DNA from 4 places in the Hoeflea sp. genome. Region 1 is predicted to be linked to each of the others. Evidence: riboswitches for the same ligand, from Rfam matches in the RefSeq annotation. Region 1 holds a riboswitch; each other region holds the start of a gene.

Region 1 (7,851 bases):
TTCGGCGTCAAGGTCGTATTCCTGCACCAGCTTTTCGGTCTCGGGCTTTTTCATCAGTCCATGTCCTTCAGCAAATCCTTCAATGCATCGACGCGGGCGGGCCAGTAATTGCGGTATTTCCGCAGCCAGCGGGCGATGTGGGCCAAGCCTTCCGGGTCGACCTCATACATGACGAACCGGCCCTGGCGCTCCTCGCGCACCAGCCTTGCCGCACGCAGCACGGACAGGTGCTGGGACATGGCCGGCTGGCTGATCGCCATGCCCTCGCGCAGCGCACTCGCATTGCTGCCGCCGCTTGCCAGTTTCTCAAAGATGGCCCGGCGCGTGGGATCGCCCAGCGCCTTGAAGATATCGTTCTCGATCATGCCAATACATAAGCGCAAACTTATGTGATTCGCAAGTGGTATGATGACGGATCCGGAAAATGCCGGTCTGAACGACAGGATCCTACGTTGCGATCAGGTCGCGGTGCCGGTCCATGAAGCGGTCAATCTCCGCCTTGCTCGGGGAGGTTCCGGTATAGGTCTCGATATAGGCAGGCATGCGATTGACACGGGTAATCAGAGGTTCCTCGACCATCATCGAGATATAGCCGATCTGCGTATAGTAGATCGTGTGTGAGCGCACATCGGCCTGAGCCCCGGTGTAGCCATACCGTGTGAACATGCCGCTGATCGCCCTTATGCGGTCGCGGTCGGTGTTTTCGAGCCGCGTCTTCAATTCCGGCGCCGCCTGGGCCCAGTTGCGGATGGCGAAATCCAGCCGCGCATCGAAGAGGTTTTGATCGATCCAGCAATCGAAGAGGTTGAACACCGCCTCGGTTATGGTCGCCGCATATCGCTCGCAGCGGTCGATCAGGTTTCCGGTGTTCTTTTGTTCCCAGCGCCGCACGAGGGCCGCCAGAAGGGCGTCCCGGTCTTCGAAATGCCAATAGAAGCTTGTGCGCGAAAGGCCGAGCGCCTTGGCCAGCGGCATGATCTTGACCGCGTCCACGCCGGAGCGGATCAGCATGTCGTAGGCGGCATCCAGCCAGAGGTCTTCCGATCCCCGCCAGCCTCTCGTTTTATGCGCAACAATGTCATCCATGGCGGCCTGATAACATCCGGTGGCGCCTTAAGGCAAATAAATCGACACTCATGTACATAATATTGACACATATGTCGATTTTTGTTTCCATCATTATCGAGGTCGAGAGGCGTCATCGGGAGGAAGCGGCACATGCCACAGGCGGAAGGGTCTTTGCAAAAAGGCTTGGACGGCGGGCAGGCCGCTCGCAGATCACGCGGATCCGGCAACAGGAGCCGCCTGTCGCGACGGGCGGCGCGGGCGAGTGGCCCAGGACAGAACACGCATCTGGCCGTGCCTTTCATCACGCGCAAGGTTCCGCCGCAGGACCTCCTGTCGGAAGATGCGCTGGTCAAAATCGAGAACGCGGCCGACCGTATCCTGGCCGAAATAGGTATCGAATTCCGCGAGGACAGCGAGACGGTCGAATTATTCCGGGCTGCCGGCGGAACGGTATCGTCCGTTAGTGCCGACGCCTGGAACATCCGCTTCGAGCCGGGCATGATCCGCGAGATCCTGAAGACCGCGCCGCCGCGTTTCACCCAGCATGCACGCAATCCGCTGAACTCGGTCGACATCGGGGGCGACGCGGTTGTGCTCGCACCGGCCTACGGTTCGCCCTTTGTCATGGACCTCGATCAAGGGCGGCGTTACGGCACGATCGAGGATTTCCGCAATTTCATCAAGCTCGCCCAGTCGAGCCCCTGGCTGCATCATTCCGGCGGCACGATCTGCGAGCCCACCGATATTCCCGTCAACAAGCGTCACCTCGATATGGTCTATGCCCATATGCGCTATTCGGACCGGGCGTTTTTAGGGTCGGTCACCGCGCCGGAGCGCGCTGCCGACAGTGTCGAGATGTGCCGCATTCTCTTCGGCGCCGACTTTGTCGATGCACACTGCGTCATCATGGGCAATTTCAATGCGACGTCGCCGCTCGTCTGGGACGGCGTGTCGACCGAGGGCATCCGCACCTATGCGGCCGCCGGCCAGGGCAGCATTCACGTCCCGTTTCTGCTCGGCGGCGCCGTCTCGCCGGTCACCATGGCCGGCATGGTTGCGCAGGGCCTTGCCGAATCGATGGTCGGCTGCGCGCTCACCCAGCTTGTCAGGCCCGGCGCGCCGGCCATCCTCGCTTCGTTCCTTGCATCCATGTCGTTGCGGTCCGGCAGCCCGACCTTCGGCACGCCGGAACCGGCGCTCGGCAGTCTCGTCATGGGACAACTGGCGCGGCGCCTGGACCTGCCGCTGCGCTGCGCCGGCAATTTCTCGACCTCGAAACTGCCCGATGCCCAGGCGATGACGCAATCGGTCCTGTCGATGATGTCGGCCATTCAGTGCGGCGCCCATTACATCCTGCATTCCGCCGGGTTCCTCGACGGGCTGCTGTCGATGTCCTACGAGAAATTCGTTCTCGATACCGATCTTTGCGCCGCGCTCCACGGCTATCTGGCAGGCCTGACGGTGGATGAGGACACGCTTGGTATCGAAGCGCTCGCGGAAGGCGGTCCCGGCAAACATCTTTTCAGCACGGCGCACACGCTGCGGCATTATGAGACCGCCTATTGGGACAGCGCCCTCAATGACGATCAGCCGTTCGAGACCTGGTTCGAACAGGGTGAGGAAAATGCCATGGCGCGGGCCAACCGGTCATGGAAACAGACGCTGGAAACCTATCAGGCGCCGCCGATCGACGAGGCGGTGGACGATGCCCTGAAAGACTTCATCGCCGCCCGCAAATCCTCGATGGAAGACCGTTGGTATTGATGGCGGCAAGCAGGGAAAGCAATAGATGATATCCGACCCCTTGTTGCAGCCCTATCAGCTCAAGCATCTGACGCTGAAAAATCGGGTGATGATCACCAGCCATGAACCGGCCTATCCCGAGGACGGCATGCCGAAGGAGCGATACCGGGCCTATCACGAGGAGCGGGCGCGGGCCGGTGTCGCCCTGACCATGACCGCCGGATCGGCGGCGGTCTCGAAGGACAGCCCGCCGGTGTTCAACAATGTCCTTGCCTATAAGGACGAGGTCGTGCCGTGGATCCGGGACCTCACCGATGCCTGTCACGATCACGGCTGCGCGGTGATGATCCAGCTCACCCATCTCGGCCGCCGAACGGGGTGGAACAAGGGCGACTGGCTGCCGTCGGTCTCGTCTTCGCGGCACCGCGAGCCGGCGCATCGCGCCTTTCCCAAGCTGATCGAGGACTGGGACATCAAGCGCATCATCGGCGACTTTGCCGATGCCGCCGAACGCATGAATGCCGGCGGCATGGACGGGATTGAACTGCAGGTCTACGGCCATCTGCTCGACCAGTTCTGGTCGCCGCTGTCCAATGATCTCGACGGTCCCTACGGCGCCGACACGCTGGAAAACCGCCTGCGCTTTCCGCTGGATGTGCTGGCGGCCGTGCGCGCGCGGGTCGGTGACGATTTCATCGTCGGTTTCCGCTATACGGCTGACGAGACGCAGACGGGCGGCATCACAGCCGAAGAAGGCATCGAGATTTCAAAAAGGCTCGCGGCGACGGGCCAGGTTGATTTCCTCAATGTGATCCGCGGCCGCATTCATACCGATCCGGCGATGACCGATGTCATCCCGGTGCAGGGCATGCGCAACGCGCCGCATCTGGATTTTGCCGGCGCGGTCAGGAAGGCGACCGGCATGCCGGTGTTCCATGCCGCCAAAATTCCCGATATCGCCACGGCACGGCATGCGATATCCTCGGGGCTTCTCGACATGGTCGGCATGACGCGCGCGCATATCGCCGATCCGCATCTGGTGAAGAAGGTCATGGAAGGCCGCGAGGACGATATCCGCCCCTGCGTCGGCGCCACCTATTGTCTCGACCGGATCTATCAGGCCGGCGAGGCGCTGTGCATGCACAATGCGGCAACCGGCCGCGAACTGACCATGCCGCACGAGATCGCGCAAGCCGAGACGAAACGAAAGATCGTTATCGTCGGTGCCGGACCGGGCGGACTGGAAGCGGCCCGCGTGGCCGCCGAGCGCGGTCATGACGTGGTCGTTTTCGAAGCCGCGCCGGACCCCGGCGGCCAGGTCCGGCTGACCGCGCAATCGCCAAGGCGGCGGGAGATGATCTCGATCATCGACTGGCGCATGAGCCAGTGCACCGCGCGGGGCGTGGTGTTTCATTTCAACAGCTGGGCGCAGACCGATGACATCACCGCGGAAGACCCGGACGTCGTGATCATCGCCACCGGCGGCATGCCCAACACGCGGCTTTTCGAACAGTCGGACGAGCAGGAAAACGTGGTGACGAGCTGGGACATCATTTCCGGCGACGTCAAGCCCGCAGGCACGGTGCTGATTTACGACGAAAGCGGCGATCATCCGGGGCTTCAGGCTGCCGAAATCGCGGCCGTCGCGGGATCGAAGGTGGAAGTCATGACGCCCGACCGCGTCTTTGCTCCCGACATCATGGGCATGAACCTCGTGCCCTATATGCGCGCCCTGCAGGACAAGGATGTGACATTCACGGTGGCCCGCCGGCTGCTGGATGTGCGGCGCGACGGCAACAAGCTGGCCGCCCTGATCGGAACGGATTATTCCGACCATAGGCTTGAAGCGCGCTACGATCAGGTGGTGCTCAACTACGGCACGCTGCCGCTGGATGAGCTCTATTTCGAACTCAAATCGATGAGTTCGAACCTTGGTGCCGTCGACTATGACGCGCTGATCGAGGGGCGGCCGCAGGATTTGCAGCGCAACGGCGAGGGCGCATTTCTGCTTTTCCGGATCGGCGATGCGGTGTCGGCCCGCAACACCCATGCCGCGATCTACGACGCCCTGCGGCTGGTGAAGGACCTTTGAGCGCCTTCCGGCATATCTTCAGGCCGGCGCAGCTGCGCCACAAAACGTTGCGCAACCGCGTCGTCTTCGGCGCGCATACCACCAATATGGCGCAGGACGGCTATCCCGGGCCGCAGCACACCGAGTATTATCGCGAGCGGGCGATCGGCGGGGCCGGGATGATCGTGGTCGAGCCGGTTCCGGTGCATGCGGCAGCGGTACTGACACGGGGATTACAATGTCCATATTCCGGGACTGTCCAAGTCGGCTCTCGTTAAAAAACCGTCGCGACGGGATCGATGTCGACGATGATATGATCGAACGTCTTCGCGCGCTTGCCGCGGGCTAAATATTTGATCCCATGGTCTGCAGCCAGCCGTGAAAAACCGGGCCATGGCCGTGGCCGACGCTCAGTGTGTGGCCGTGCCTGATGGCACCGCGCAGATAGGCCCTTGCCGTGCATACCGCTTCAAACAGGGTCCCGCATCCGGGCAGACGCGTTGCGATCGCGGATGAAAGCGTGCAGCCGGTTCCGTGGGTGTTTGGCGTGTCGATCCGTTCGTCCTCGAACCAGTACGGGCGTTTGCCCGTCTCGGCCAGAACATCGCGGCACATGGGTCCCTTCAGATGCCCGCCCTTCAGCAAGACGGATCGCGGGCCGAGCGTGTGAAGCCGCTGTGCGGCGTCCGCCATATCGAGATGGTTTTTCGGAGCGCTGCATCCCAGAAGTTCACCGGCCTCCGGAATATTCGGCGTCAGAATATCGGCCATCGGCACAAGCTCGGTCTTCAGGGCGTTGATGGCGTCGGGTGCGATCAGCCGCGCACCGCTTGTCGCGACACAGACCGGATCGAGCACCACCGGCACATCTTCGAGATGACGCAGGCATCCGGCGACCGTGCGAATGATTTCGGCATTTGCCAGCATGCCGATCTTCACCGCGTCGATACGGACATCCTCGGCGACGGTCATGATCTGCCGTTCGACGAATTGTGCCGGAACCTCGTGAATGCCGGTGACGCCCTTGGTGTTCTGGGCCGTCAGCGCCGTGATGACGGCCATGCCGTAACCGCCGTTTGCCTGGATGGTCTTCAGATCGGCCTGGATGCCGGCGCCGCCGGACGGGTCGGAACCGGCAATGGCCAGAATATTCGCAACAGTCACGGGCGGCTCAACTCCCTTCGCCGGCATTATCCGAATCAGGTTCAACGGGTTTGATCTCAGCCTTTCGGCACCCCGGTTCCCCGCACTCCACCCCGGCATTGCCGCTATGTCAAGCAACCACTGCTTTATTGTCCCGCTGTCTTGAAATTTTCGCAGTTTCCTGCGTTGCTTGCACAGCATCCGTGATGGGAGAATGAGATGTTGAAGCCCCTTGGAACCATTGCTGTTCTTGTTGCCGGCCTGGCTGCCGCGTCAACGGCGCTGGCGGCGGAAACGCGCCGCATCGAGACGGTCGACAATGCCGACTATTACGGGTTCGATCTGCGGGCCGAGAAGGACGTCACGCTGGACGAATGCAAGTCCATCTGCCTCTCCGACGGGGATTGCCGCGCCTTTACCTTCAACACCAGGGCATAATGGTGTTTCCTGAAATCCGATTTCAACCTGCTCGAGCCGTTTGAGGGCGCGGTGGCGGGCAGGATTGTCACGGGTCCGGACGGAGCCGATATCGGCGCACCGCCGGACCTTTCCTTTCTCGGTCGGGGCCTTTTCACGGAGGCCGCTCAGAAAAGATCCGAACTCACTGCCCGCCGCTATTCCGAGATCGGCCTTGCCTCAGCGGTGGCCGCCGGACGGAACGCACTGGCGGACGGCAATCCGGCTGCGGCAGTCGAATCATTCGGCGTTGCCATCAGCATCGATCCGGACGATGTCGATTTGTGGTTGAACCTTTCCCATGCCGCGCTGAACACCCTCTACGCCGGAAGCCGGAACGATTATTCGCTGCAGCGCACCGCGACCTCGGCGGCGCTGAATGCCTATGAACTTTCGCGCAACGCCCCGCAGCGCGCGCAGGCGCTCGATCTTCTGGCCAGGGCGCTGGAAGTGCGCCAGCAGTTCCGGCCCGCGCTGGAGGCCTACAAGGAGAGCCTTGCACTGGTGGATTCGCCGCGCGTGCGGGCCGATTTTCAGGATCTTCGGTCCAGAAAGGGTTTTCGTGTCGTTGAACATACGGTCGATGCCGACAGCGCCACCGCGCGCCTTTGCGTCCGGTTTTCCGATCCGCTCATGCCGGCTGGCGTCGACTATGCGTCCTATGTGAGCCTGGACGGGCGCGCGGGACGCGACGTGACCGCCAAGGGCCAGGAGATCTGCGTCGGCGGTCTCGATCACGGCAAGACCTACCGGTTGACGCTGAGGTCCGGCTTGCCGGCGGAAATCGGCGAGATCCTTGAAGCGCCGGTGACGATCAGCGCCTATGTCCGCGACCGCGCGCCGAGCGTGCGTTTCGACGGCGACCGTTTTGTGCTTCCGGGCGCCGGGCGCAAGGGCGTTCCCGTCGTCAGCATCAATACGGATGCGGTGGAGCTTGAACTCTATCGCATCGGCGACCGGTCCCTGGCGCCTGTCATGGCCAGGTCGCGGTTCCTGCGCCAGCTCGATGCCTATGATGCCGACACGATCCGCCAGGAACTGGGTGAGAAGGTCTGGCAGGGATCGCTGGAGACCGGAAACGAGCTTAACCGCGAGACCGTGACCAGCTTTCCGGTGGACGAGGCGCTGCCGGAACGCAGACCGGGCGTCTATGTCATCATGGCGCGTGTCGCCGGCGAGCGGCTGGACAATTGGCAAAGCCGGGCCACGCAATGGCTGGTCGTGTCCGATATCGGTCTTTCGACCTTCTCGGGAAGCGACGGGCTGCATGTCTTCGCCCGTTCGCTGGATACGGCTCAATCGCTTGCGGATGCGGAGCTGACCCTCATCGCCCGCAACAATGAAATATTGGGGCGCGCGGCGACGGACAG
Region 2 (7,851 bases), on a different contig from region 1:
CTTCGGCACTGGCCGGCAAAATCACTGACCCGCGCTCGCTGGATATGGCCAACCCGAATCTTGGACATCCGAATAAGACGATCGTCACCGTCGCGATGATCGAACCACCGCCTGCGCCGGACGAGTCGGGTTCTGTCGAACTGGTCAAAGGTCCAAATATCAAGTCGCTTCCCGAGTTCGCCTCGCTGCCCGACACGCTCGAACTGCCGGTGATCCTCAAGATGGGCGATGATATCTCGACTGATGAAATCATGCCGGCGGGTGCGAAGGTGCTGCCCTATCGCTCGAACATCCAGAAGATCGACGACTTTTCGTTTGAGCGAGTCGACAGGTCGTATCTGGAGCGGGCGCGCGCGGTTAGACAGAGCACCGGCCATTCGGTGGTCGCCGGCAAGAACTACGGCCAAGGATCGTCGCGCGAGCATGCGGCCATCGCGCCGCGCAATCTCGGATTGAGGATCGCACTGGTCAAAGACTTCGCGCGTATCCATCGGCAAAATCTGATCAATTACGGCGTACTGCCCTTGGTGTTCGTGGATCCGATGGACTATGAGCGCCTTGAAAAAGGCGACGTCCTCGTCGCGCGTGATCTGCATCGAACGCTGGAAGAGGACACCGAGCTTATCCTCGAGCTGCGCGGCAAAGGCTCCGTTCCGACCCGTCATGGTCTCACCGGAAAGCAGATTGCGGTGATCCTCGAAGGCGGCCTGATCAACTGGCGCCGAAGATTGTTGGCGGCGTGATGAAGCGAAGCTGCTCAACATCCGTTCCGAACCTGTTGACGATCGCCGGGACCGATCCGAGCGGCGGTGCCGGCATACAGGCGGACTTGAAAGCGTTTTCCGCGCTTGGCGCTTACGGCATGTCCGTCGTCACCGCGCTGGTCGCGCAGAACACCCGAGGCGTCGATTTCATCCATGCCGTGCCCGTAGATTTTGTCGCTGCACAGATCGATAGCGTTTTCTCCGATGTGCGCGTCGATGCGTTGAAAATTGGCATGGTTCACAAGGCCGATGTCGCCGCCACAATCGTCGATCGCTTGCAACGATATGAGGCCGCCAACATTGTCCTCGATCCCGTGATGGTGGCGAAGAGCGGCGATCGGCTGCTTGATGATGCGGCGATTGCAAAGATCCGTGATGAGCTCTTGCCCCTTGCCAGCGTCGTCACGCCCAATCTGCCGGAAGCCGGCGTGCTGCTCGGGCGCGATGCGCCAAAAACACTCGACGCCATGGACGATGCCGTGCGCGCGCTCCATGAACTCGGACCTTCCTATGTTCTGCTGAAGGGAGGGCATCTGGAAGGGGCCGGCAGCTCCGACCTGCTGTTCAATGGCAAAGACGTCATTGAACTGAAAGCCGGTCGCATTGCGACGAAGAACACGCATGGGACGGGTTGCACGCTATCAGCCGCCATTGCGGCGCTACTGCCAATATCCCATTCCGTCGAAGACGCCGTTGAGGAAGCGAAGCGCTACATCACGGGCGCTATTCGAGAGAGCGGCCAGCTCGATGTGGGTCATGGCAATGGGCCGGTGCATCACTTCCATGCGCTTTGGCCGGAACATGCACAGGAGCGTCAAACCGAATGAACTCGTTTACACAGCGGGCCTGGATGGAATCCGCGTTGCTGCGGGAGGGCATTCTCAGCCTTCCATTCAACCGCCAACTAGCGGATGGAACACTGTCCCAGGAGCGATTCCAGTTCTACATGATCCAGGACGCACTCTATCTTGAGCAGTATTCGCGAGCACTGGCCATCGCCGCGGCGAAGGCCCCTGATCCTGACGCGATGCAGCGTTTCGCCCATGCGTCCGAGGAAGCCCTCGTCGTTGAGCGGGCGCTGCATGGGGGCTTCTTCGAGAAGTTCGGTGTCGATCCCCATGAAGCGGCTGCGGCAGAGCCGTCCCCGACTTGTTACGGCTACACGAATTTTCTTTTGTCGGTCGCTCACGTCGGGAGCTACGAGGAACTCGTCGCTGCCATCCTGCCATGCTTCTGGATTTATTGGGACGTTGGCAATGAGATAGCCAAGGAGGCGGAAGCCGATAATCCGTACCACGCGTGGATCGACACCTATTCCGATGCCGGGTTCGGCGAAGCGGTGGAAGCCGTCATTGCCATCACGGACCGGGCGGCGGCCGCGAGCACGGACAACCGGCGGGAGGCGATGTTACGCGCCTTTAGGAAATCGACCCAGTACGAGTGGATGTTCTGGGACAGCGCATTCCGCATGGAGGACTGGCCAGTAGAGACGACAGCATAGCCAGGGGCGCCTTCGGGCTGAGACGAACCCTTTGAACCTGAACCAGATCATGCTGGCGTAGGAAGGCGGTAAATCGAATTCTATCGGTTTTATTTGGCCTTCTTACCCACCAAGGAGGCCGAATGACTCCCGATACCTGCCTAGCTGAACTGCGCCGCTCGGCGCCATTAGTTCATTGCATCACGAACTTCGTCGCCATGAATGTCTCGGCCAATGTCGTTCTGGCGGCAGGCGCATCACCGGCGATGATCCATGCCGAGCAAGAGGTCGCTGACTTCGTTCCTGTTGCCAGTGCTCTAACGATCAATATCGGTACCCTCTCGGAGCCCTGGCTTTCGGCGATGTTGCGTGCGGCAGATGCGGCGCATGAGAGTCAAATACCTTGGGTTTTTGACCCTGTCGCCCATTTCGCAACGCGATACCGCCGCGTGGCGGCGCAGAGCCTCTTGGCAAAGACGCCAACCATTATCCGGGGCAATGCCTCAGAGATCATCGCATTGGAGGGCGGGTCGGAGGCGGGCAAGGGCGTCGACGCCGGGGACAGCGTTGCTTCTGCTCAGTCCTCGGCCGTGGCTTTGGCCCGTCAGGCAAGCTGCGTCGTCGCGGTAACTGGGGCCGAGGACTTTGTAACTGATGGTGTTCGCAATGCGTGTGTAACCGGCGGTTCTGATTTCATGCCGAAGGTTACGGCGCTTGGCTGCTCTTTGACCGCGCTGATGGGCGGCTATGTCGCGGTGGCGGCGCCATTCGAAGCCGCATTGGCTGCGCTCGTCCATTTTGCCGAGGCAGGCGCGCGCGCCGAAGCACAGGCAAGTGGACCGGGTAGCTTCGCCGTGCATTTCCTGGATGCGCTGGCGGCTGTCCGTCCGGAGGATATGGACCAGGAACGGATCAAATGCGACTGACACGGAGCAAGCTGCGTCTGTATTTGGTGACAGATACCGACCTTTGCGCGACGCAAGGCATGGTCGCGACGGTTCAGGCTGCTGTTGCTGGTGGCGTAACAATGGTCCAGTTGCGCGATAAAGAAGCGAGAACAGCCAGCCTTGTTGATATGGCTCGTGCTCTCAAAGCCGCTCTCGCCGGCAGCGGCGTGCCATTGGTCATCAATGATGACATCGATGCGGCTTTGATATCAGAAGCAGACGGGTGTCATGTGGGGCAAGGCGATGTGGACGTGGCCGAGGCGCGGCAGCGGCTTGGGCCAGATCGGTTCCTTGGCTTGTCTTGCGAGACCGAGACCCATGTTAAAGCGGTCGATACCGACGCGGTGGACTATCTCGGCATTGGCACTGTTTTCGCCACCGATACAAAACCCGATCACACGCCTCCAATTGAACTTGTCGGCCTCAAGGCGCTTTGTTCGCTGTCGGCGCTGCCAACCGTCGCCATAGGCGGCCTTAAAGCACGACACACCCGGTCGGTTTTACAGGCCGGTGCGGATGGCTTGGCCGTGTCGTCCGCCATTTGCGGTGTTCCCGATCCGGCTGCTGCCGCGCGTGAATTTTTTGATTGCTCCGAGGTGTCCCTGCATGACCGGTGGTGATTAATCGGTTCGTCTCCTGCGGTGACAACTTCCGCATCGAGAGGTATTGCGCCCGGAAACGGCGTGCCGAGTTGGCGGCTCATGCGTTCACCGCCGCCATGCCGAAAGATGTCTGTTGTCTCGCCGTACAGCGCCAGATTGACCGCCACGGTAGATTTGCCCACGCCTCCCTTGGCGCTGCCAATGGCGATGATGTGACCGATCCCCGGGAGCGCGTCGGGTCTGGCGGATGATTGAGGCAACTGCCCATGGGCGGCGGGCTGACCCCCATTTGTGTTGCCTGATAGCTAGTTTTAGATGAAGTGACATCCTTAAGTAAAACCCACACCGCCGCCCGGATAGGACCGGCTTTCCCGGAATCGCCCCACTCATCGGTCGAGAACATAGCGCCGGGCGCTTTTGCCACCCAACCGACGAAGCTCCAAAAGTCGCATGACGCCCGGGCCCGGAACTGGGTGATCTCCAAAACGCTTCAAAACTTGGCGTCCAGCAAGGACGACCGATACGTTGGCGCTCCTATCGGGATGCGGCCCATCCGATCATGTTGGCGAACAATGTCTGATAGCCCGGCCAGTCGAGAAAAGCCGGCGGCAGCCAATGTTCGCTCATGTCCGAGGTCCACGCCACGGCGCGCCCTTCGCCGTGCCGGCCGGTCACGAGCAGCGGCAGCCCGCGCTGAGCCTCGGGGAGCGCCAGAACGCACTGCGCCTCGCCGCTGTCCTTTATCGTCACCTCGTTGACGCCAAGCAGATACGGCCAGTCCTTCGGCACGCCGGACAGGATGGGATGATCCGGTGCTTTCACGACGGGTGTTGCGCCTTCGGGGATTTCCAGACGGTCGTCGCATGGCAGACAGGTCACCGGCAGCGCTGCTTCGACGGGCGTCTTGTACCAGCGGGCGCGGCCGTCGATGCCCTGAAGGGAGAAATAGCCGCCGATCATGACGAGGCCGCCGCCCTTGCGCGTCCATTCCTCGATGAGCGCCAAACGGTTCGGCACGCGTTCGCCCCGCAGCCACACATCGGGATGCAGCAGCGTGTTCGCGCCAATGTCGGACAGGATGATCACGTCATAGGCGTCAAGACCGTCCAGACTCGTGGGGAAAGCCTCCGCGGCGTCGTGGGCCTGCATGTTTGTGACGGTGATACCGGCGCTTTCCATGTCCGACAGGAAGCGCTTTGCGCCGGTGTGAAAGGTGACGCTGCCGAACTGATCAAACCCTTTGAAATGGGTCGCGGCGCTGATCCAGCTTTCACCGACAAGCAGTACATTGGTCATTCTAAGATCCTTCATTCAAACGTTGGAGCAGCGCGCGGCGAGGGTTGTCCACCATCAGGAGGTCAAGGTCCTGCGCGCCGAGGCCCAGTCGTCGCAGGCGGGGCAATACGTATCGCGAGACGTGGGCGTAGCCATTGCCGCCATAGGCGCACAGCATCATTTTCAGGAAGACATCCTGCGACAGCAGGACCTGGGCGCCGAAACCGTCGGCGAACAGGGACGCGATGGCTTCGCATGTCTGCTCGTCGCTGGGACACTGAACCTTCTGGTCGTCATACCAGTAGTCCATGCCCATCATGTCGTATTCGATATAGGCGCCGCGCCGGGCCAGCAGGCGCTGATAGTCGCGGTCCGCATGGCTCGGGTTCATATGGCACAGGATCACCCTGTCGAGCGGCTGGCCGCACGCTTCGATCTCGTCAAGCACCTCATGCGCAAGCCTCTCCCAGCCGGGCAGTTGCACCATCAGCGGCAGCCCCGTGCGCATGGCGGCCATGGCCGATCCGCGCAGCACTTTGCGCTCTTCGTCGGTAAAGTCCGCCGAGACGCCGATTTCACCGATCAGGCCGATGCGAACACCGCTTTGCCCGACGCCCGTTTCGGCCTCCACGGCCAACTCATCCGCCACATCGTCGGCCGACATCGCCTTGAGATGCTGCGGATGGGAGGCTTCGAGATAATAGCCCGCCCCCATCACGATATTGAGGCCGGTTGCCCTGGCGATGCGCTTCAGGGCTTCCGGGTCGCGCCCGATGCCCTGACAGGTCGGGTCGACGACCGTGCGGCCGCCCTCTGCCGCGAAAAGGCCCAGTTCCTCGATCGCCAGGGCTTCATCGTCAAGCGCGCAATTGTGCTTGTTTGCGAAGGGGTCGTTGCGCAACTGCCAGAGAATGTCCGGGCTGACGGGCACATCGCGAACCGGCGAGGTGAAGGCCCGGTCGCGTCCGCGCCACCAGCACGTACAATCGTTCAGGATATGCTCGTGCATCAGCGTCGGGCCGAGCGCATCGGCATTGACGGGGCCGAGCACGGTCATCACGCTGTCGGAAAAGCGCCGCGTCATTGGCCTGGTTCCTCTGAAGCCGGCATGTGGTAAGGCGCGTTGTGGAAGTCGATCTCAAGCCGTGTCACCCTGGCGAAGATCGCGGACAGGCGCGTTGCGTCGTCCTGTCTGCCATAGCGGTCGATTGCCCGTTTCAGCCACATGGCCTGCGCCGCGAACGTATCGTCGACATGCAGGGCGACCCACGCTTTCAGATCGGCATTCGACAGCTGGCAAGCGATGGCGCGCCGGCACCACGTCCAATACATCCACTCGGCTGCGAACATGGTGGTTGCGATGTCAAGAAAATCGCCTTTCTCCGCCAGCGCCAGCATGCCGTCGTCGAACGCGCGGGCATCCGGCGGCAGGCATGCGCCAGACTCGATTCCCAAGGCCCGGTATCGTTCCTCGAAATAGGGGATCTGCTCGTTCGCCAGGGCATCGAGCACACCGATCATCCAGCGGCGCGCCTTCATGTCCGGTGCGCGCGCGACAGCAAAGGCGAAGATCGAGATCGCCGTTTCGACGAATGCCCCTTCATAGGTCACATAGCGCCGAAACACGTCGGGGGCGAGGCGATCGGCGCAGACGTCCTCGACAAAGCGATGGGTCAGCATCTCGTTCAAGATGCCTTCATTGGCCTTCAATATGTGGTCAGACAGGTTCATCCGGCCACCGCGATGGCGGGCTTTGCCGCTTCCATGAAAGTACGCACGCGATCGGCTTCCACCGGGTTCCACCACACGCCGCCCTCTTTCAGCGACGAGGCCACGATGACGGCGTCCGCCACACCGAGGATAGACACGACGTTGTGCGCGGTGACGCCGGAGCCGACAAGGACGGGCAGGTTGGTCGCCTCCGCCACCTCTTTCAGTTCCTCCAGCGTCGCGCTGTTGCCGGTGCGCTGGCCTGTCGCGATGACGGCATCCGCATCGAAAAACGCCAGATCGCGGGTCAGTTCGGCAATCGAGCGGTCGGCGACGATGGCGTGGCTGCCATGTTTGACGTGCGCGTCCGCGAACACGCGGATATGCTCCGAGCGCAAGGCGGATCGGTAGCGCATGGCTTGGGCGGCGCGCCCTTCCATGAAACCTTCATTGGCCACATAGGCATTGGCCCACTGGTTCACGCGGATGAACTGCGCGCCGGCGGCACACGCCGTAGCAAAGGCGGCTAGGGGTGCATTGGCCAGCACGTTGATGCCCATCGGCACATCGAAAGCGCGGCGAATGCGGTCGGTCACGACAGAAAGGAAGCCTGTGGTTTCAGGGCCGATATCCTCCGGCTTGGCGAACGGTACGTCGCCATGGTTCTCGACGATCAGCCCGTGCATGCCGTTCGAGACCAGCGCATCGGCATCCCGCATGCACGCTTCGTAAATTGCCTCCATGCTTTCGCCGCGATAGCGCGGGCTGCCGGGAAAAGGCGGACAATGGATCATGCCGATCAGGGTCTTGGAGCGCCCGAAAATGTCGCGGATCGCACCGCCGTCATTGCTGGAAATGGTTTGCATGGTTTGTCCAGTTCACGAGCCCGAGGTCCGCCTGAGCGACCCCGCGGCGCCTTTGTTTTTTCGCCTGAAAGAAAAGGATGCGGTGAAGATGCGGGTGTTCAGCCAAATGGCGATCAAGATGATCGTGCCGGTAACGATCTGGGTGAAGAACGGGGAAATGTGCATGAGGATCAATCCATTGCCAATAACGGCAATGGTCAGTGTGCC
Region 3 (7,851 bases), on a different contig from region 1:
TTCATCCTGCAGGATGGCGACCGGCGCGCCGGTGCGGGCGGAAATCACCGCCATGAAGCCGTTGCTTGACGGCAACCCCTTGGAGGGATTGTCATAGAAGCCGGTGGCGAGCTTGACGGTGAAAACCGCGTCCCCGTCAATATGCGCCGACTTGACGTGGCATTCGCCGCGCGCGTCGGGAAAAGCCAGATGCACCACCGGCGCCACCTGGACCCGGCCCGCCGCGAAGGCCTTGAAGCCGCTCTCTATGGCGTTGAGGGCAATCTTCGTGTCAAGATTGGCCAGAATTTCATCTTTGGTCACAATGCGCATCGGCCGATCACTCATCCTCATAGTAGCGACTTGTTGCTTGCGCCCCGGTCAGGAAGCGGCGCGCATAGCTTGTAGACAATTTGTCTAATTTGGACGATATAGTCAACAAGCCAGTTGCCGGACACGCGACATCGAAATCGCGTGGGAATGAAACGGAAAGCCGAATGACGATCCAGCTAGACGACCTTTATCGCGCTCAGGCCCGTATCGCGCCCTATGTCCGGCCAACACCGCTGCGCCGTTCGAAGGCCCTGAGCGATCGTCTGAACCGGTCCGTGTGGCTGAAGATGGAGACGATGCACGACACGGGAGCATTCAAGATCCGCGGCGCGGCCAACAAGCTGCTGTCGCTCAGCGAGGCGGAGCGCCGGCGCGGGGTGATCACCGTTTCCAGCGGCAATCACGGCAAATCCGTCGCCTATATGGCCGAGCGGCTCGGCTTGCGCGCCGTGGTTTGCCTGACGCACCTGGTGCCGCCGGACAAGATCGCCGGGCTTCGCGCCTATGGCGCCGACGTCGTCATACATGGCGCCAATCAGGATGAGGCCGATGCGAAGGCCCGGGAACTGGCCGAACGGGACGGCCTGGTGTTCGTCTCGCCCTTCGACGATCCGTTCGTCATCGCCGGACAAGGTACTTTGGGGCTCGAACTCGCCGAGCAGTGCCCGCCTTTGGAAACCTTGCTGGTCCAGCTGTCCGGCGGCGGATTGATGAGCGGGGTCGCACTCGCCATGAAGGCTCTGAAGCCGCAGGTTCGTCTTGTCGCGGTCTCCTCGCTGCACGGCGCCGCGATGCATGAAAGCGTCAGGGCCGGCCACATCGTTCAGGTCGAGGAGAAGCCCTCCATTGCCGATGCCCTTCCAGGACCGGTCCCGCAGGACAACGCCTATACGTTCGACCTGTGCCGCCGCCTGGTCGATGATTTCGTCCAGGTGAGCGATGCGGCGATTGAAGACGCCATGGCTTACATTCTGCGCCACGAAAAGTGCGTCGTGGAAGGTGGCGCGGCCGCGGGCGTGGCGCATCTGCTGACCCGGGCCGACAGCATCACCGGTCAGGCGGTGGCCGCTATCTTGACCGGCGACAACATCGCGGTTGAACGCGCGCTTCGCGTCTGCGCACAAGCGCGTGGGTGACACCTGACCACCTCAATCGGCACGGGGCATCCAAAACGCCGCGACATCCGATTGATCCCGTTGATCCCCGCGGCGATACAGTCGCACCATCTCATCAATAATGACCGAGGAATACAGACCTGCGCCGTCGGCTTTCGATGCAGCGCCGTCGGACGCAAACGTCGGTGATCAGCACGCCTTGGAGATTTTTGGGGGAGGTTTTGGGGAATCGGCAGGTGACCGGCCGGCGCTCATCAGGAGAACAGGTTTGAACAGAATTATTTTAATATCAAATCGAAATCATTATCTTGTCGGGATAGTTTGAAAACGCTATCATATATACAACCGAATGCCCATGAACAAGGAGCATGACATGGACAGTCGCGTGATCGCCGAACTGATCCTTCATCTCGGACGAATCGCGTCGGGTGACGGTCCCGTTGTTGGTTTGACGCCTGTGCAGTGGACCGGATTGAGGTACTTTGCGCGTGCCAACCGCTTTTCGCGCACGCCGTCGGCATTTGCCGCCTTTCATGGCACGACGCGGGGCACCGCCTCACAGACCGTCAAGGGCCTGGTCGCCGGGGGTTATCTGAAACAGACCCGCTCCGAAACCGACGGCCGAAGCGTGAGACTGGATCTGACGAAAAAAGCCAGGGCGCTCCTGAAAGATGACCCCATCGAAGCCCTGGTCCAGGCCGCGGACGCCCTCCCCTCGGGCGTCCGCGGCAATTTTTCCTCCGTGCTTCAGCGTTTGCTCGGTAGCGTTGCCTTGCAGACGGGTAGACCGCTCTTCGGCACGTGCGCGACATGCATGCATTTCGAAGGCGACGGCTGTTGCAGGGAAGGCATGAACGCATATGCATGCGGTTTCGTGAAGGAGGCTCTTACGGCCGACGAACTGGAACAGCTTTGCATCAACTTCAACTCCGGCAAAGCCGGGCCGCCACGCGTTGGGACGGCCGGGCGATGACTGCGCTTTCATCAACAGCGATTTGCGTCGATGACGGCGAGATCACCATCGAGGCCGAGGCATTGGCGCCCAAGCTGGGTCTTACCACTGAGGCTCTGAGGCATAACATGGCCAAGGGCCTGGTCACGGGCGTCACCGAAACCGGTGAAAACGAGGACGCCGGCCGCACCCGCCTCACTTTCCGCTATCGGTCACGCGTCTGGCGCGTCGTGATCGAGGCCGACGGCAGCCTGTTCGAGGAACCGTTGCCGGTTGTCGAAACCAGGCCCGCAAATGCACCGTTCAGCCTGTTCGATCTCGCGAAGGGCATGTCATGACGGTCATGCCCGGAAACACCGTGTCGACGGCACAAGCCCTGGCCGGCCGTGTCCGGGTTCATCTTCAACGCATCGCGGTGCGGGGAGAACCGATCACATACAAGGCGCTTGCCGAGGCCCTGGAGCTTCAGCCGCCGAACACGATTCATCAGGTCGCGCAAGCGCTTGAATGGTCAATGCGGGAGGATGCGGCCAATGGACATCCCTTCATCGCCGCGCTCGTGATCAGTCGCGTGCGCGACGGGCTGCCGGCGCCCGGCTTTTTCGACATTGCCAAAGAACTCGGGCGCCATGACGGCGAGCCGTCGGGCCCGCACGCGGCGGCGTCTCATGGGGCGATGTTCGCCGCGGCCGTCGACTTCTGGAGTGCGGCCGGTCTGACGCCGCGGTCGGGCCCGCACCGGGAAACAGGTCTGTCGCCGAAAGACGCGAACCCCTGGGCGAAGTTCACCTGCGCCGAACTCGAGGCAAAGCTCCACGAGCTTCGCAAACTGATCGACAGCGGCATGCTCACGGACCGCTCGATGGAGCATCAGCTGACCGAAGTCGGCATCATCGAGAATGAGCTTTCGAGGCGTGATGGCGGGTAAGAATTATGCGAAATTCAAGAACGACCGGGGCGTTGCGGAAATCAGGATCGGCGTCAGGGAATTCAAATGCGCCGGTGCCGCCGAGCCACACGACCATCCGCACATCTACCTTGACATGGGAGCGGACGACACGATCCTCTGTCCCTACTGCGCGACGCTGTTCCGTTACGACGGACGCCTTGGTCCACAAGAGGCCGACCCGCCGGATAGCGTGTTCCTGGATGCGCCCGACGCTTAGGCGATTAGTCCCGGCGATTGCCCGCACCGCCTCACACTTTAACGACAGAACGAATCAGACCGCGGACGATGCCGGCCTATTGTGAGCGAGCGGTCAGCCTGGCGACCAAACACATGAAGGAACGGGCGATCGCCCGGCCGTTCCGCTTCGCGCTCGGCATGGACGTGTTGACGCCGGCAGGTCTCGACACGGATATCCTGGGTACATTCACAGGCGAGGTTCCGCGCAGCGGCACACCCCCGCAGGTCTGCGAACGCAAGGCCCGGCTGGGCATGAAGATGACCGGACTGCCGTTCGGACTTGCCAGCGAGGGCAGTTTCGGCGCGCATCCGCTCATACCCTTCATCCCGGCCGGTGTGGAGTTCATGACCTTCGTCGATGACGAACGGGGCTTCATCCTGACCGAGAGCCTCCTGTGCGAAAACACCAATTACGGCCACTGCGAGGCCCGCGACATTGACGACCTCACGGACTGGCTCTCCCGCACGGGTTTTCCCAGCCATGGGCTGATCGTGCGAACAAACGAGAACGGTCCCGGCAAGCCAATTTCCAAAGGCGTCACCACCGCCGGCGACTTGAAGACGGCGATGGCGAAGGCGGTCACGCGTTCCGATAACGGCGCTGCCTGGATCGAGCCCGATATGCGCGCCCATTTCAATCCGACTCGCATGCGCTCCATCCGCCGACTGGCCTTCAAGCTTGCGCGGCGGCTGGCGACGCAATGTCCGTCGTGCGAAGCGCCGGGTTGGGGACGGACGGGCACGGTCAAGGGACTGCCATGCGAGCTGTGCCGCACGCCAACGGACATGGTGCGCCATGACGTCTTCGGGTGTGCGGTGTGCGATCATATCGAGGAGAAGCCACGTCGCGACGGTCTGCAGGAAGCACCTGCGCAAAACTGCCCGTTCTGCAATCCGTGAGTGAGGGCCGTGAGTGAAGGCTTTGCAAACTTTCTCGAAACCAGGTCCGTGCTCACGGCTCCCCCCGACAAGGACAAACTGCCCTGTGGCAGGGCGGTGCCGTAATCCTCGATACCGCTCAGCCGATGTCACCGCGATCGGATTTACATTGCGATCAACAGCCGCTAACAATGACACATCGACAGGGGTGCCCCATGACCGGGGCTGAGATGCGGGACGATTAAGCCCGCGAACCCTCAAGCTGATCTGGATAATGCCAGCGGAGCGAGGCGAAACATGTTTTCCGGCGCACAAATCTCTTTATATCCCATGTCCGACGATTTCGTCGGCATCATCACCGGCGCGCTGTCGGCGCTCGATCCTTATCGCGAACACCTGCGTATCGAGACCGATGACATCTCCACGCTGATCGTCGGGCCGCCGGAGACGCTGTTTCCGGCGATGCGCGATCTGTTCGTCGCCGCCGCCGGGACGGGCACGCACTGCGTCCTGTCGGCCGCGGTGTCGCGCGGTTGTCCGGGCGAACCGGACGACCCGATCTGCACGCCGTCCGAGGGCCGGGCGCCGGATGAACCGCTCGAAGCGCGCATCGCGGCCGCTGCCGCTGCCGTCAAGACTGCGTCCAGGACAGGTCAGCCGGTCGCCTGCCAGTTCTCGCTCTACCCGCTCGGCGCGGGCCACCATATGGACGAGATCTATGGCTGCATCGACTTCCTGAAAGCGTCCGGCGTGTTCGACCGCCCGAAGAACTTCTGCACCAGGCTCTCGGGCGACGCGGGCGCGGTGTTCGCGGCGCTGGCGCAGGCCTTCACCCGCTTCGGCGCGATCGACGGTCATCTGACGCTAGACATAACGGTATCGGCCAACAGCCCCACCCGCGTCTAGAGCGCGCGGCCTTCGTCCTCTTCCACTCCAGCACGAAAGGGTCACACCATGACCGACAGCAATCTATGGACTTTGCGCGAAACCCTGATCATCGCCGTGCTCGGCGCGGTGTTCGGCGTTCTTTATCTGGGATGGGTGCAGGTCTGGCTGATCGCACAGGCCGTTTTCGGACCGGTGACGATGGATGTCGTCATGGGCTTCTGGTTCATCGTGTCGATGATCGCCGCCGCCATCATCCGCAAGCCGGGTGTGGCGCTCGTCTCCGAAGTGCTGGCGGCCGGCACGCAGATCCTGCTCGGCTCGCCGGCCGGACTGCTCCTGCTTTTGACCGGTCTGGTCCAGGGCGCCGGCGCCGAGGCCGTCTTCGCGGCAACACGCTGGAAGCGCTATTCGCTGCCGGTGCTGATGGCGGCCGGCGTCGGTGCCGCCGTCTTCTCGTTCATCTACACCTGGATCCGGTTCGACTATGGCGAACTGGCGCCGACGCTGCTGGTGGTCATGTTCACCCTGCGCTGCCTGTCGGGCGCCCTGCTCGGCGGGCTGCTGGCCTGGGTCATCGTCAACGCGCTCTACAAGACCGGCGTCCTTTCAGGCCTCAGGATCGATCATGACCGCCGCGCCGCCGCGCCCGCCTGACGCACCGCTTGCGCAATGGGATGGCGTCACCGTGCGCTATCCCCATGCGCGGCGCGACGCGGTCGGCCCGGTATCGCTGGCGATCAGGCCCGGCGAGCGGGTGCTGCTGCTCGGACCCTCCGGTTCCGGCAAGTCGACGCTCCTTCAAACGCTCACCGGCACGATCCCCAGGACCACGCCCGCAACGGTGACGGGCAAAGTGCGGATCGGCGCCGCAAATGCCGCCGACCGGCCGCCATCGGCCTGGGCCGATACGGTGGCCCAGTTTTTCCAGGATGCCGACCAGACGCTGACCGGTTTGCGCGCCGCAGACGAAATCGCCTTTGCGCTCGAGAACCGCGGCTTGCCGGAAACCGTGATCGAGCGGCGCGTTCGTGAGGCGATGGCGCGCACCGGTTTGCCTGAGGACTGGCGCGATCGCCGCACATCGACGCTTTCCGGCGGCGAGAAGCAGTTGGTGGCGCTGGCCGCGACGCTGGTCGCCGATGCGCCGGTCTTCGTCGCCGATGAGCCCACTGCAAGCCTCGCGCCGGCTGTCGCGCGACGGGTCTATGATCTTGTCCTGTGTTCGCCGGGGCAGAACGCGGTGCTGATCGTCGATCACCGGCTCGACACCATGATCGGCGCGATCGACCGCATCGCCATTCTGGATGATCACGGGGCGCTGATCCTCGAGGGTGCACCGGCATCGGTGTTTCGCGCGCATAGCGACCGGCTGGACAGCCACGGCATCTGGACGCCGCTCGTCAGCCGCTTCGACCGGGCGCTCGGGCGGATCGAATTGTCACCTAGCGAGCCGCCGCTGACGATGGACGCCCTGGCACGGCATCTCGAAGGCCTGCCGGCCGAAGCACGGATGAAGGCACGCGCGGCGGTCGCGGAGACGGCCGCGCCGATGCTGCCGCGCCAGAACCGCACGGTCGGCCCGGTCGTCGCGGCTTTGCACCGGGCCGCTTGCGCGCCGCTGTTCGGCCCGACGGTTCTGGGCGACATCTCGCTGCAGGTCCGGGCGGGCGAAGTGGTCGGCATCGTCGGCTCGAACGGCGCCGGCAAATCGACGCTGGGCGCAAGCCTCGCCGGTCTGTTGCGGCTCAAGGCGGGCCGGCGCGACGGAGCCCCCGGCGCCATCGCGTTCCAGAACCCGGAAAACCAGTTTCTGGAAGCAAGCGTTCGCGACGAGCTTGCCGCATCCCTGCCGAAAGCGGCGCGCGGCGACCGGATCTCGCGCATCCTCGCCCGGTGGCGCCTTGAAGGCGTCTCCCGGCAGCACCCCTATGAACTGTCACAGGGCCAGAAACGGCGGCTGGCGCTTGCCTGCCTGACCGCGACCGATCGCTGGCCGCTTCTGGTTCTGGACGAGCCGACCTGCGGCCTGGACGCAAGCGGCGTCCGCACCGTCACCGATACAATCTGCGAGCTCGCCGGCGACGGTCGCGCCATCGCCGTCATCACCCATGACATGGATTTCGCGCTCGCCGTATGTGACAGGCTGGTTGTGCTCGCCGACGGCGGCCTGCTTGCCGAGGGCGCGCCGGCGGACATCCTGCGCGATGCAGGGCTGCTCGCCCGGGCCGACCTGGCCCCGCCAGCGGCGCTGCCCGTGCTCGACTGGCTGGAGCGCGTGCCGTGCTGAACGGGCTGCACCCCTTGCCCAAACTGGTCGTCTGCCTTGTCTGGATCTTCGGCTCGATCCTGGTCTTCGATCTCGGGTTCCAACTGGCAACGATAGGACTGGCGGCGGGCGCCCTGATCGTGCTGGAACGCCGCTCGCCGTTCCTCGTCATCGCGCTGATGGTGCCCTTTGCCCTGTTCGGCTTCGGTTTCCTGACGACCAGCGTGCTGTTCCGGCAGGACAGCGGGTTCGC
Region 4 (7,851 bases), on a different contig from region 1:
TCTTCTACTGGGCGCCGTCGCGCCGCGACATGAACGCCAGGCGTTCAAACAGATGCACATCCTGTTCGTTTTTCAACAGCGCCCCGTGCAGCCGGGGCAGGGCGTTCTTGACGCTGCCGCGAAGATCGTCGGGCTCGATATCGTCGGACACCAGAAGCCTGATCCAGTCGAGCGCCTCGGATGTCGACGGCTTCTTCTTCAGGCCGGGCACGTCCCTGACCTCGTAGAACTGGCTGAGCGCCGCGCTGACGAGATCCTGCTTGATGCCCGGATAGTGCACGTCGACAATCTGCTGCAGCGTCTGCGCGTCGGGAAACTTGATGTAGTGGAAGAAGCAGCGGCGCAAAAACGCGTCCGGCAGTTCCTTCTCATTGTTCGACGTGATGATCACCACCGGCCGCTGTTTCGCGCGGATCGTCTCTCCGGTCTCGTAGACGAAAAACTCCATCTTATCGAGCTCCTGCAACAGGTCGTTCGGAAACTCGATATCGGCCTTGTCGATCTCATCGATCAGGAGCACGACCTTCCTGTCGGCGGCGAAGGCATCCCACAGCTTGCCGCGCTTGATATAATTGCGCACGTCGTTGACCCGGTCATCGCCGAGCTGGCTGTCGCGCAGCCGCGAGACCGCGTCATACTCGTAAAGGCCCTGCTGCGCCTTGGTCGTCGATTTGACGTGCCATTCGAACAGTTCGAGGTCGAGCGCCGAGGCCACCTGCTTCGCCAGCTCGGTCTTGCCGGTGCCGGGTTCGCCCTTCACCAGAAGCGGCCGCTCAAGGGTAATGGCGGCGTTCACCGCGACCTTGAGATCCTTTTCCGCAATATAGGCGCTTGTGCCTTCAAACCGCATGGTCTTCATCTCTCTTTATGTTTTGCGCCGGGACATTAGGCATGTTTCGCCCAAAAGCAAACACCTGCCGGTTCCCGTGTCCTGCTACGCCAAGGGTAAAATCCGGGCAAAGGGTTCGAAACAGGAAAATCCGGCCTAGGAAACGCCCTTTTCAAGCGTTTCGCGCAACATTTCAAGTTCAAGCCATTCCTCTTCCATTGCCGCGATGTTTTCCTGCAGCGCCGAAAGCTCTGCGGCAAGACGGTTGAAGCACTCCGGATCGCGCGAGAAAAGATCCGGATCGGCCATCCCGGCTTCCAGTTCCGCGGCCCGCCCCTGCGCCTCCTCGATCTTTGCCGGCAGCGTCTCGAGCGCATATTTCTGCTTGTAGGAAAGCCTGCCCTTCTTCTGCGCGCTTCTTTCCTGTTTCGGCTCCGGCGCGGACTGGCTTGACTTCGACCGCGGCTTTGAAGCGGCCTGCGCCGCCCCGCGCTGGGCGATCATGTCGCTATAGCCGCCCGCAAAGACCAGCCACCGCCCGTCGGGCGCGTCGGAGTTGCTCGGCGCGATGACGGATGTCACCGTGCGGTCGAGAAAATCGCGGTCATGGCTGACCAGAATGACGGTCCCGGGAAATGTCGAGACGATTTCCTGCAGAAGATCGAGCGTTTCCATGTCGAGATCGTTGGTCGGCTCATCAAGAACGATCAGGTTGGAGGGCCTCGCCAGATTGCGCGCCAGGATAAGGCGCGCCCGCTCGCCGCCCGAGAGTTCCCGGATCGGTGTTCGCGCCTGTTCGGGCTGAAACAGAAAGTCCTTCATATAGCCAGTGACATGGCGCTGCCGGCCGTCGACCTCAAGCGAGTTGCCCCTGCCGCCGGTGAGGAATTGCTCCAGCGTCTCGCCCGGATCAAGTTCGGTACGTTTCTGGTCGAGCGTCGATATTTCAAGGTTCGCACCGAGCCTCACCCGGCCGGTGTCAGGCGAGAGCGTGCCGGTCAGCAGCTTTAGAAGAGTCGTTTTGCCTGCTCCGTTCGGTCCGACCAGGCCGATACGGTCACCCCGCGCGATACGCAGGGAAAAATCGCTAACGATGTCCCGCCCGTCAAACGACTTGGCAATGCCCTCCGCCTCAACGACCAGCTTTCCGGAGTCCCGGCCCCCTGCGGCACGCGCGTCGACACTGCCGACCGGTCCGCGGTGGGAGCGCAGTCGGGTGCGCATGTCCTTGAGCTCCGAAAGGCGCCTGACATTGCGCTTGCGGCGCGCGGTCACGCCGTAGCGCAGCCAGTGTTCCTCGCGCACGATGGCGCGGCCGAGCTTGTGCTGTTCCCGCTCCTCGTCCTCCAGCACCCGATCGCGCCAGCTTTCGAACGCGCCGAACCCCTCTTCCAGCCGGCGGGTCTCGCCGCGGTCGAGCCATACGGTTGCGCGGGAGACGTTTTCAAGAAACCGCCGGTCGTGCGAGATCATAACCAAGGCGCTACGGCAGCGTTTGAGCTCGCCTTCAAGCCATTCGATCGCCGGAAGGTCGAGATGGTTGGTCGGCTCGTCCAGGAGGAGAATGTCGGGCTCCGGCGCAAGCACCCGGGCAAGCGCGGCCCGGCGCGCCTCGCCGCCGGAAAGGCGCTGCGGATCCGCATCGCCGGCAAGCCCGAGATGCTGCAGCAGATAGCTGACCCGATGCGGATCGTCACCCGGGCCAAGACCGGCCTGCGCATAATCGTGCACGCTCTCAAACCCGGCAAAATCCGGCGCCTGCTCCAGATAGCGCACCGTTGCGGAAGGGTGCCTGAACACCTCGCCCGATTGCGGCTCGACGAGGCCGGCGGCAATCTTCATCAATGTCGACTTGCCGGAGCCGTTGCGCCCGACAAGACAGATACGGTCCGCCGGCCCGATCTGAAGATCCGCACCGGCCAGCAGCGGTGTTCCGCCGAAGGTCAGCTCGATACCGTCGAGTTTCAGGATCGGCGGCGCCATCGTTCAGGTGCCGGACAGATCGAAGGGCCGCGCCAGAAGCAACGCCGTGCCCGATCCCAGGCGCACCGATACCGGCCCCTCGGCGACATTGGAAATGGTGCGCGAGGACCCGAACGGCAGTTCGAACGCGTCGAGCGGATAACGCGCCCCCTCAACGGTAAGCGATGATACATCGCCGAAATTGAGAACCGAGAACATCGAGGCCGGCGGCAGATCAATCATCTGACTGCCGGCGCCGAGCGCCCAGCCTTCCTCAAGGCCGGAGGTCAAAAGCACATCGGTGCCCTCCGATTTCAGACGGCACGCCAGGGCCATGTGAAAGAAGGCATGATCGCTGCGCTCGCCGCCAAGCGCACCGGCTAGAATGAGGCGCTCCGCACCGAGCGCCAGCGCCTCTTCGACGGCAATCTCACCGTCCGTCGCATTCTTTTCGGCCGGAAAGTCCTTTCGCGGGGTGGCCTGCCAGCTCTGCTGCAGGGACCCGGGTGAGGAATCGAAGTCCCCCACCCACAGTTCCGGCTGCACCGACAGGTCGCGGGCGTGAAACATGCCGCCATCGGCGGCGATCACCCGCGCGCCTTCAATCTGACCGCGCAAACGCGCCGTCTTCTCAAGATTCCCGCCCAGCAGGATCAAAAATGTCGTCTTCTGCGTCATTGACCGATGCACATAGCAGCTTTTGCAGCACTTGCCAGCGCCGATGAGCCGGACTATGACGGTTCCTGCTCTAACGGGGTGCCGACCGCGGCAGCGGTTCGCTGAGAGGCTCAAAGCCAACCCGAAGAACCTGATCCGGCTTGTACCGGCGGAGGGATTAGACGCGGCAAAGCGCCTTTTTCCCGCAAACACCGATGAAGGAGGCGCACATGCCCGCAAACACCCGTATTTTTTCCGCGACTCTGTCACTCGCGGCCGCCCTGGCCCTGACATCGACTACCATGGCAAGCGACCGGGAACTGACGGTCTACACCTATGACAGTTTTGTTGCCGAATGGGGGCCGGGCCCCGTGGTCAAGAAAGCCTTCGAGGAAGGCTGCGACTGCACGCTCAACTGGGTCGGCATCGCCGACGGCGTCGTCCTGCTCAACCGGCTGAAGCTCGAAGGTGAAAGCACCAAGGCGGACATCGTGCTCGGTCTCGACACCAACCTCGTCACCGAAGCCAAGAACACCGGCCTGTTCGAGCCCAGCGGCATCGATCAGTCGAATGTGGACGTGCCGGGCGGCTGGTCCGACGACGTCTTTGTTCCCTATGACTTCGGCTACTTCGCCGTCGTCTACGACACTGAAGCGCTGGAGACGCCGCCCTCAAGCCTCAAGGAACTGGTGGAGGGCGATCCGGCGGTCAAGATCGCCATCTAGGATCCGCGCACCTCGACACCGGGCCTGGGCCTGCTCTTGTGGATAAAGTCGGTCTACGGGGATGACGCTCCGCAGGCCTGGAAGGATTTCAAGGATCGCGTGCTGACGGTCACGCCGGGCTGGTCGGAGGCCTACGGCCTCTTCACCAACGGCGAAGTGCCGATGGTCCTGTCCTACACCACATCGCCGGCCTATCACATGATTGCGGAGGAAACGGACCGCTACCAGGCCGCCCGTTTCGAGGAAGGCCATTACATGCAGATCGAGGTGGCCGGGCTGGTGAAATCCTCGCAGGAAAAGGAGCTTGCCCGCGAGTTCCTCGCCTTCATGACCGGACCCGGCTTCCAGAATGCCATCCCGACGACCAACTGGATGTACCCGGCCGGCAAACTGTCCGAGCCGCTGCCGGCCGCATTCGAGCAACTGGTAAAACCCGGAAAGACGCTGCTCTTTTCTTCCGAGGACGTCTCGAAGAACCGCAAGGCCTGGGTCGATGAATGGCTCGCCGTCATGAGTGATTGATGCTGGGCAGGCGGCAGACGGCCACCGGAATAGGCGCGGGCATGTTTGTGCTTTGCGCCATGGCCGGGGTGATCGGTGCCGCCGTCCTGGCGCTGCTGGGCGCGGCTGCAGCATTCGAGAACGCGGACAACGCGCTGTTCACCGCCTATATCTGGAAGGTCACCCAATTCACGCTGCTCCAGGCGTGCCTTTCGACCCTGCTGTCCGTCGCCCTGGCGATCCCGTTGGCGAGGGCGCTGGCCCGCAGGCCGCGCTTCCCCGGCCGCCGCTGGCTGGTGCGCCTGCTTGCCGTGCCGATCGGCCTTCCGCCCATTGTCGCCGCCCTCGGCCTGATCGAGATATGGGGCCGGCAGGGTATCGTCAACTCGGCGCTGCTTGCTGCCGGACTGTCCGAACCGGTTTCGATCTACGGGCTGGCCGGGATCCTGATCGCCCATGTGTTCTTCAACATGCCGTTGGCGACGCGCCTGCTGCTGGCCCAGCTCGATCGTGTGCCGCCTGAATACTGGCGCAACGCCAGCCAGCTTGGCCTCGGTCCCTGGACAGTGTTCCGGCTGATCGAGTGGCCGTTCATGCGCGGCAATCTGGCGCCGGTCTGCGGTCTGGTATTCATGCTGTGTGTGACCAGCTTCACACTTGTCCTTCTTCTCGGCGGCGGTCCTGCCGCCACGACCATCGAGGTGGCGATCTACCAGGCGCTGCGTTTTGATTTCGATCCGCAACGCGCCGTCGCGCTGGCGCTCATCCAGCTTGCCTTGACCTCCGCCCTTTTGGCCATGCTCGCCCTGATGGGCGGCTCGCCGCGCGAGGGCGGAACCTCCGGCCTGATAGCGCAGCGTTCACCCGCCCGCGGACCGGCCTCCGTGACAATAGACTTTGCCCTGATTGTGCTGTCGGCCGTCTTCCTGGTGTCTCCCCTTGTCTCCGTCGCCGTTTCTGGCCTGCTTGCCGACTTCGCCCGGCTGTTGAGCGAAACGATCGTCTGGCGCGCGATCGCGACGAGCCTCGCGATCGCGCTCGCCGCGGCCATGATCTCGGCGGCGATGGGCCTGTGCCTGATACGGGCGCGCTACGCGGCGCTGCCATTCGCGCCCCGGCATGCCTGGGCACGTGTGTTCAGGGTCTCGGCGACGGGTGCGTCCAGCCTCGTTCTTCTGGTGCCGCCGATCGTTCTGGGCGCCGGCTGGTTCGTTCTGCTGCGCGGCCATGTCGACGTGTTCGCCCTGGCGCCGGTGATCGTCGTCACGGTGAACGCGCTGATGGCGCTTCCCTTTGTCATGCGTGTGCTTGAGCCCGCCCATACGACACATATGGCCCGCACCGCGCGGCTCGTGCAGTCGCTCGGCATCGCCGGGATCAATCGGCTGGTTCTTGTCGACTGGCCGGGTCTGCGCCGGCCGCTGCTTCTGGCGGTGGCATTTGCCATGGCGCTGTCGCTGGGCGACCTCGGAGCCATCGCATTGTTCGGCAGCCAGGACGTCGTCACCCTGCCCTATCTGCTCTTGCAGCGCATGGGCAGCTATCGCACGAGCGATGCCGCCGGACTTGCGCTTGTGCTCGGTCTTGTGTGCCTCTTGCTTATGGTTCTTGTCGACCGCGACCGCGGCAAGGCGCAGGGAGCCGAATTATGATCGGTCAGTCCGTCAGTCTGGATGCGGCGACGCTGGAACACGACGGCCATCGCATGACCTTCGATGCTCAAATCGCACCGGGAGCGATCGCCGCGATTATCGGGCCTTCAGGCGCCGGCAAGACCACGCTTCTCAACCTCATTGCCGGTTTCGAACGGGCCGACAGGGGCGAAATACGCATCGGCGGGACGGACATGTCCGGAACCGATCCGGCGGACAGGCCGGTCTCGATGGTCTTTCAGGAAAACAATCTCTTTTCCCACCTCGATATCGCCACCAATATCGTCCTCGGGATCAGACCGCGGCCTTCAGCAAACGCGGCCGATCTGGCCACGGTCACCGCCGCGTTGGAGCGGGTCGGACTGGCAGGGTTCGGGCGACGCATGCCCGGCACGCTGTCGGGCGGCGAGCGCCAGCGCGTCGCCATTGCCCGGGCGCTTGTCAGGCGCAGGCCGGTGCTTCTGCTGGACGAGCCTTTTGCGGCTCTCGGGCCTCGATTACGCCGAGATATGCTGCTATTGGTGAGGCAATTGCAGATCGAAACCGGGATGACCGTTTTGATTGTCACACATCAGCCGCAAGAGGCGGCCGACATTGCCGATGAAATCATATTTCTGGACGCGGGCAGAACGGTCGCGTCCGGACCCGCGAAAGGTTTTTTCGAACGGGAGGACATCCCCGGACTTGCCGACTATCTTGGCAACGGAGAATGATGGTATCGACAGCGGGCGCGTTCCGTCTTTTGCGCCGGGCCGCGGCACCACCATTCACGATGGAGCAAGGGATATGCTCCGGGAACCCATGAGGCGCTGATCCGATCGCACATCTGTCTCAAATCGAGGGATCTTCGGGGATCGCGCCGGAGCGCGGGCGGCCTGCGGTACGAGCCATCTGCATCGCCGGGCTGTGCCTGTTGCTGGCCGGCTGCCAGTCGCTGCTCAACCAGACCTATTCTTCGCCGGTGGGGCCTTCGGACAACCCGCAGACCGTCGGACGCCTTGAGAAAAACGATCCCCGGGCACGCCTCGGCGCCCGCGAACATCCCAGGATCGTCGCAAGCTACGGTGGTGAATACAGCGATCCGCAGGTCGAGCGCCTGCTTGCCCGCATCGTCGGCGCGCTGACGCTGGTGTCGGAAAACCCGAGGCAGACATACCGCATCACCATTCTCAACTCGCCGTCCGTCAATGCCTTTGCCTTGCCGGGCGGGTATCTTTACGTCACGCGCGGATTGCTGGCGCTTGCCAATGATTCATCCGAAGTCGCGGCGGTCATTGCCCATGAAATGGCGCATGTGACCGCCAATCATGGCATTCAAAGGCAGCGCGCCGAGGAAGCCGAAGCGATTGCCGGCCGCGTTGCGACCGAAATCCTGTCAAACGAGATCGACGGACAGCAAGTGATCGCGCGCAGCAAGCTGCGCCTTGCCGCCTTTTCCCGTCAACAGGAGCTGGAGGCCGACGTCATCGGGGTGCGCATGCTCGGCGAGGCCGGTTTCGACCCTTACGCGGCCGCAAGGTTCCTG

The links. Region 1 has a riboswitch for thiamine pyrophosphate ahead of thiD (bifunctional hydroxymethylpyrimidine kinase/phosphomethylpyrimidine kinase). Riboswitches for the same ligand answer to the same signal wherever they lie in the genome.
Region 2: it holds a riboswitch for thiamine pyrophosphate, as region 1 does, so the genes downstream of both, thiM (hydroxyethylthiazole kinase) here and thiD (bifunctional hydroxymethylpyrimidine kinase/phosphomethylpyrimidine kinase) in region 1, are expected to answer to the same signal.
Region 3: it holds a riboswitch for thiamine pyrophosphate, as region 1 does, so the genes downstream of both, AC5E6N_RS03120 (YkoF family thiamine/hydroxymethylpyrimidine-binding protein) here and thiD (bifunctional hydroxymethylpyrimidine kinase/phosphomethylpyrimidine kinase) in region 1, are expected to answer to the same signal.
Region 4: it holds a riboswitch for thiamine pyrophosphate, as region 1 does, so the genes downstream of both, thiB (thiamine ABC transporter substrate binding subunit) here and thiD (bifunctional hydroxymethylpyrimidine kinase/phosphomethylpyrimidine kinase) in region 1, are expected to answer to the same signal.

What each region holds. Positions count from the first base shown of each region.
Region 1 covers NZ_CFHWAF010000075.1:10,691-18,541, forward strand. Annotated here, with positions in the region: gene AC5E6N_RS14945 (SRPBCC family protein) at 1-54, opposite strand, end outside; gene AC5E6N_RS14950 (ArsR/SmtB family transcription factor) at 54-365, opposite strand; gene AC5E6N_RS14955 (TetR/AcrR family transcriptional regulator) at 448-1,086, opposite strand; gene AC5E6N_RS14960 (trimethylamine methyltransferase family protein) at 1,219-2,832, shown strand; gene AC5E6N_RS14965 (oxidoreductase) at 2,858-4,903, shown strand; partial or broken gene AC5E6N_RS14970 (oxidoreductase) at 4,900-5,115, shown strand; gene thiD (bifunctional hydroxymethylpyrimidine kinase/phosphomethylpyrimidine kinase) at 5,228-6,046, opposite strand; TPP riboswitch at 6,042-6,131, opposite strand; partial or broken gene AC5E6N_RS14980 (MG2 domain-containing protein) at 6,245-7,851, shown strand, end outside.
Region 2 covers NZ_CFHWAF010000021.1:22,570-30,420, reverse strand. Annotated here, with positions in the region: gene AC5E6N_RS06240 (aconitate hydratase) at 1-743, shown strand, start outside; gene thiD (bifunctional hydroxymethylpyrimidine kinase/phosphomethylpyrimidine kinase) at 743-1,591, shown strand; gene tenA (thiaminase II) at 1,588-2,265, shown strand; TPP riboswitch at 2,258-2,346, shown strand; gene thiM (hydroxyethylthiazole kinase) at 2,388-3,170, shown strand; gene thiE (thiamine phosphate synthase) at 3,161-3,811, shown strand; partial or broken gene AC5E6N_RS06215 (P-loop NTPase) at 3,940-4,023, opposite strand; gene AC5E6N_RS06210 (glutamine amidotransferase) at 4,328-5,089, opposite strand; gene AC5E6N_RS06205 (phosphotriesterase family protein) at 5,091-6,152, opposite strand; gene AC5E6N_RS06200 (TenA family protein) at 6,149-6,799, opposite strand; gene AC5E6N_RS06195 (BtpA/SgcQ family protein) at 6,796-7,644, opposite strand; gene AC5E6N_RS06190 (ABC transporter permease) at 7,657-7,851, opposite strand, start outside.
Region 3 covers NZ_CFHWAF010000008.1:45,872-53,722, reverse strand. Annotated here, with positions in the region: gene AC5E6N_RS03155 (Rossmann-fold NAD(P)-binding domain-containing protein) at 1-303, opposite strand, end outside; gene AC5E6N_RS03150 (threonine ammonia-lyase) at 477-1,448, shown strand; gene AC5E6N_RS03145 (MarR family winged helix-turn-helix transcriptional regulator) at 1,801-2,400, shown strand; gene AC5E6N_RS03140 (DUF6522 family protein) at 2,397-2,717, shown strand; gene AC5E6N_RS03135 (hypothetical protein) at 2,714-3,307, shown strand; gene AC5E6N_RS03130 (zinc-finger domain-containing protein) at 3,297-3,545, shown strand; gene AC5E6N_RS03125 (DUF6671 family protein) at 3,659-4,465, shown strand; TPP riboswitch at 4,639-4,750, shown strand; gene AC5E6N_RS03120 (YkoF family thiamine/hydroxymethylpyrimidine-binding protein) at 4,742-5,350, shown strand; gene AC5E6N_RS03115 (ECF transporter S component) at 5,399-5,986, shown strand; gene AC5E6N_RS03110 (ABC transporter ATP-binding protein) at 5,958-7,619, shown strand; gene AC5E6N_RS03105 (energy-coupling factor transporter transmembrane component T family protein) at 7,613-7,851, shown strand, end outside.
Region 4 covers NZ_CFHWAF010000079.1:516-8,366, reverse strand. Annotated here, with positions in the region: gene AC5E6N_RS15365 (AAA family ATPase) at 5-850, opposite strand; gene AC5E6N_RS15360 (ABC-F family ATP-binding cassette domain-containing protein) at 986-2,812, opposite strand; gene AC5E6N_RS15355 (thiamine diphosphokinase) at 2,816-3,469, opposite strand; TPP riboswitch at 3,534-3,643, shown strand; partial or broken gene thiB (thiamine ABC transporter substrate binding subunit) at 3,679-4,695, shown strand; gene thiP (thiamine/thiamine pyrophosphate ABC transporter permease) at 4,695-6,326, shown strand; gene AC5E6N_RS15340 (thiamine ABC transporter ATP-binding protein) at 6,323-7,039, shown strand; partial or broken gene AC5E6N_RS15335 (M48 family metalloprotease) at 7,180-7,851, shown strand, end outside.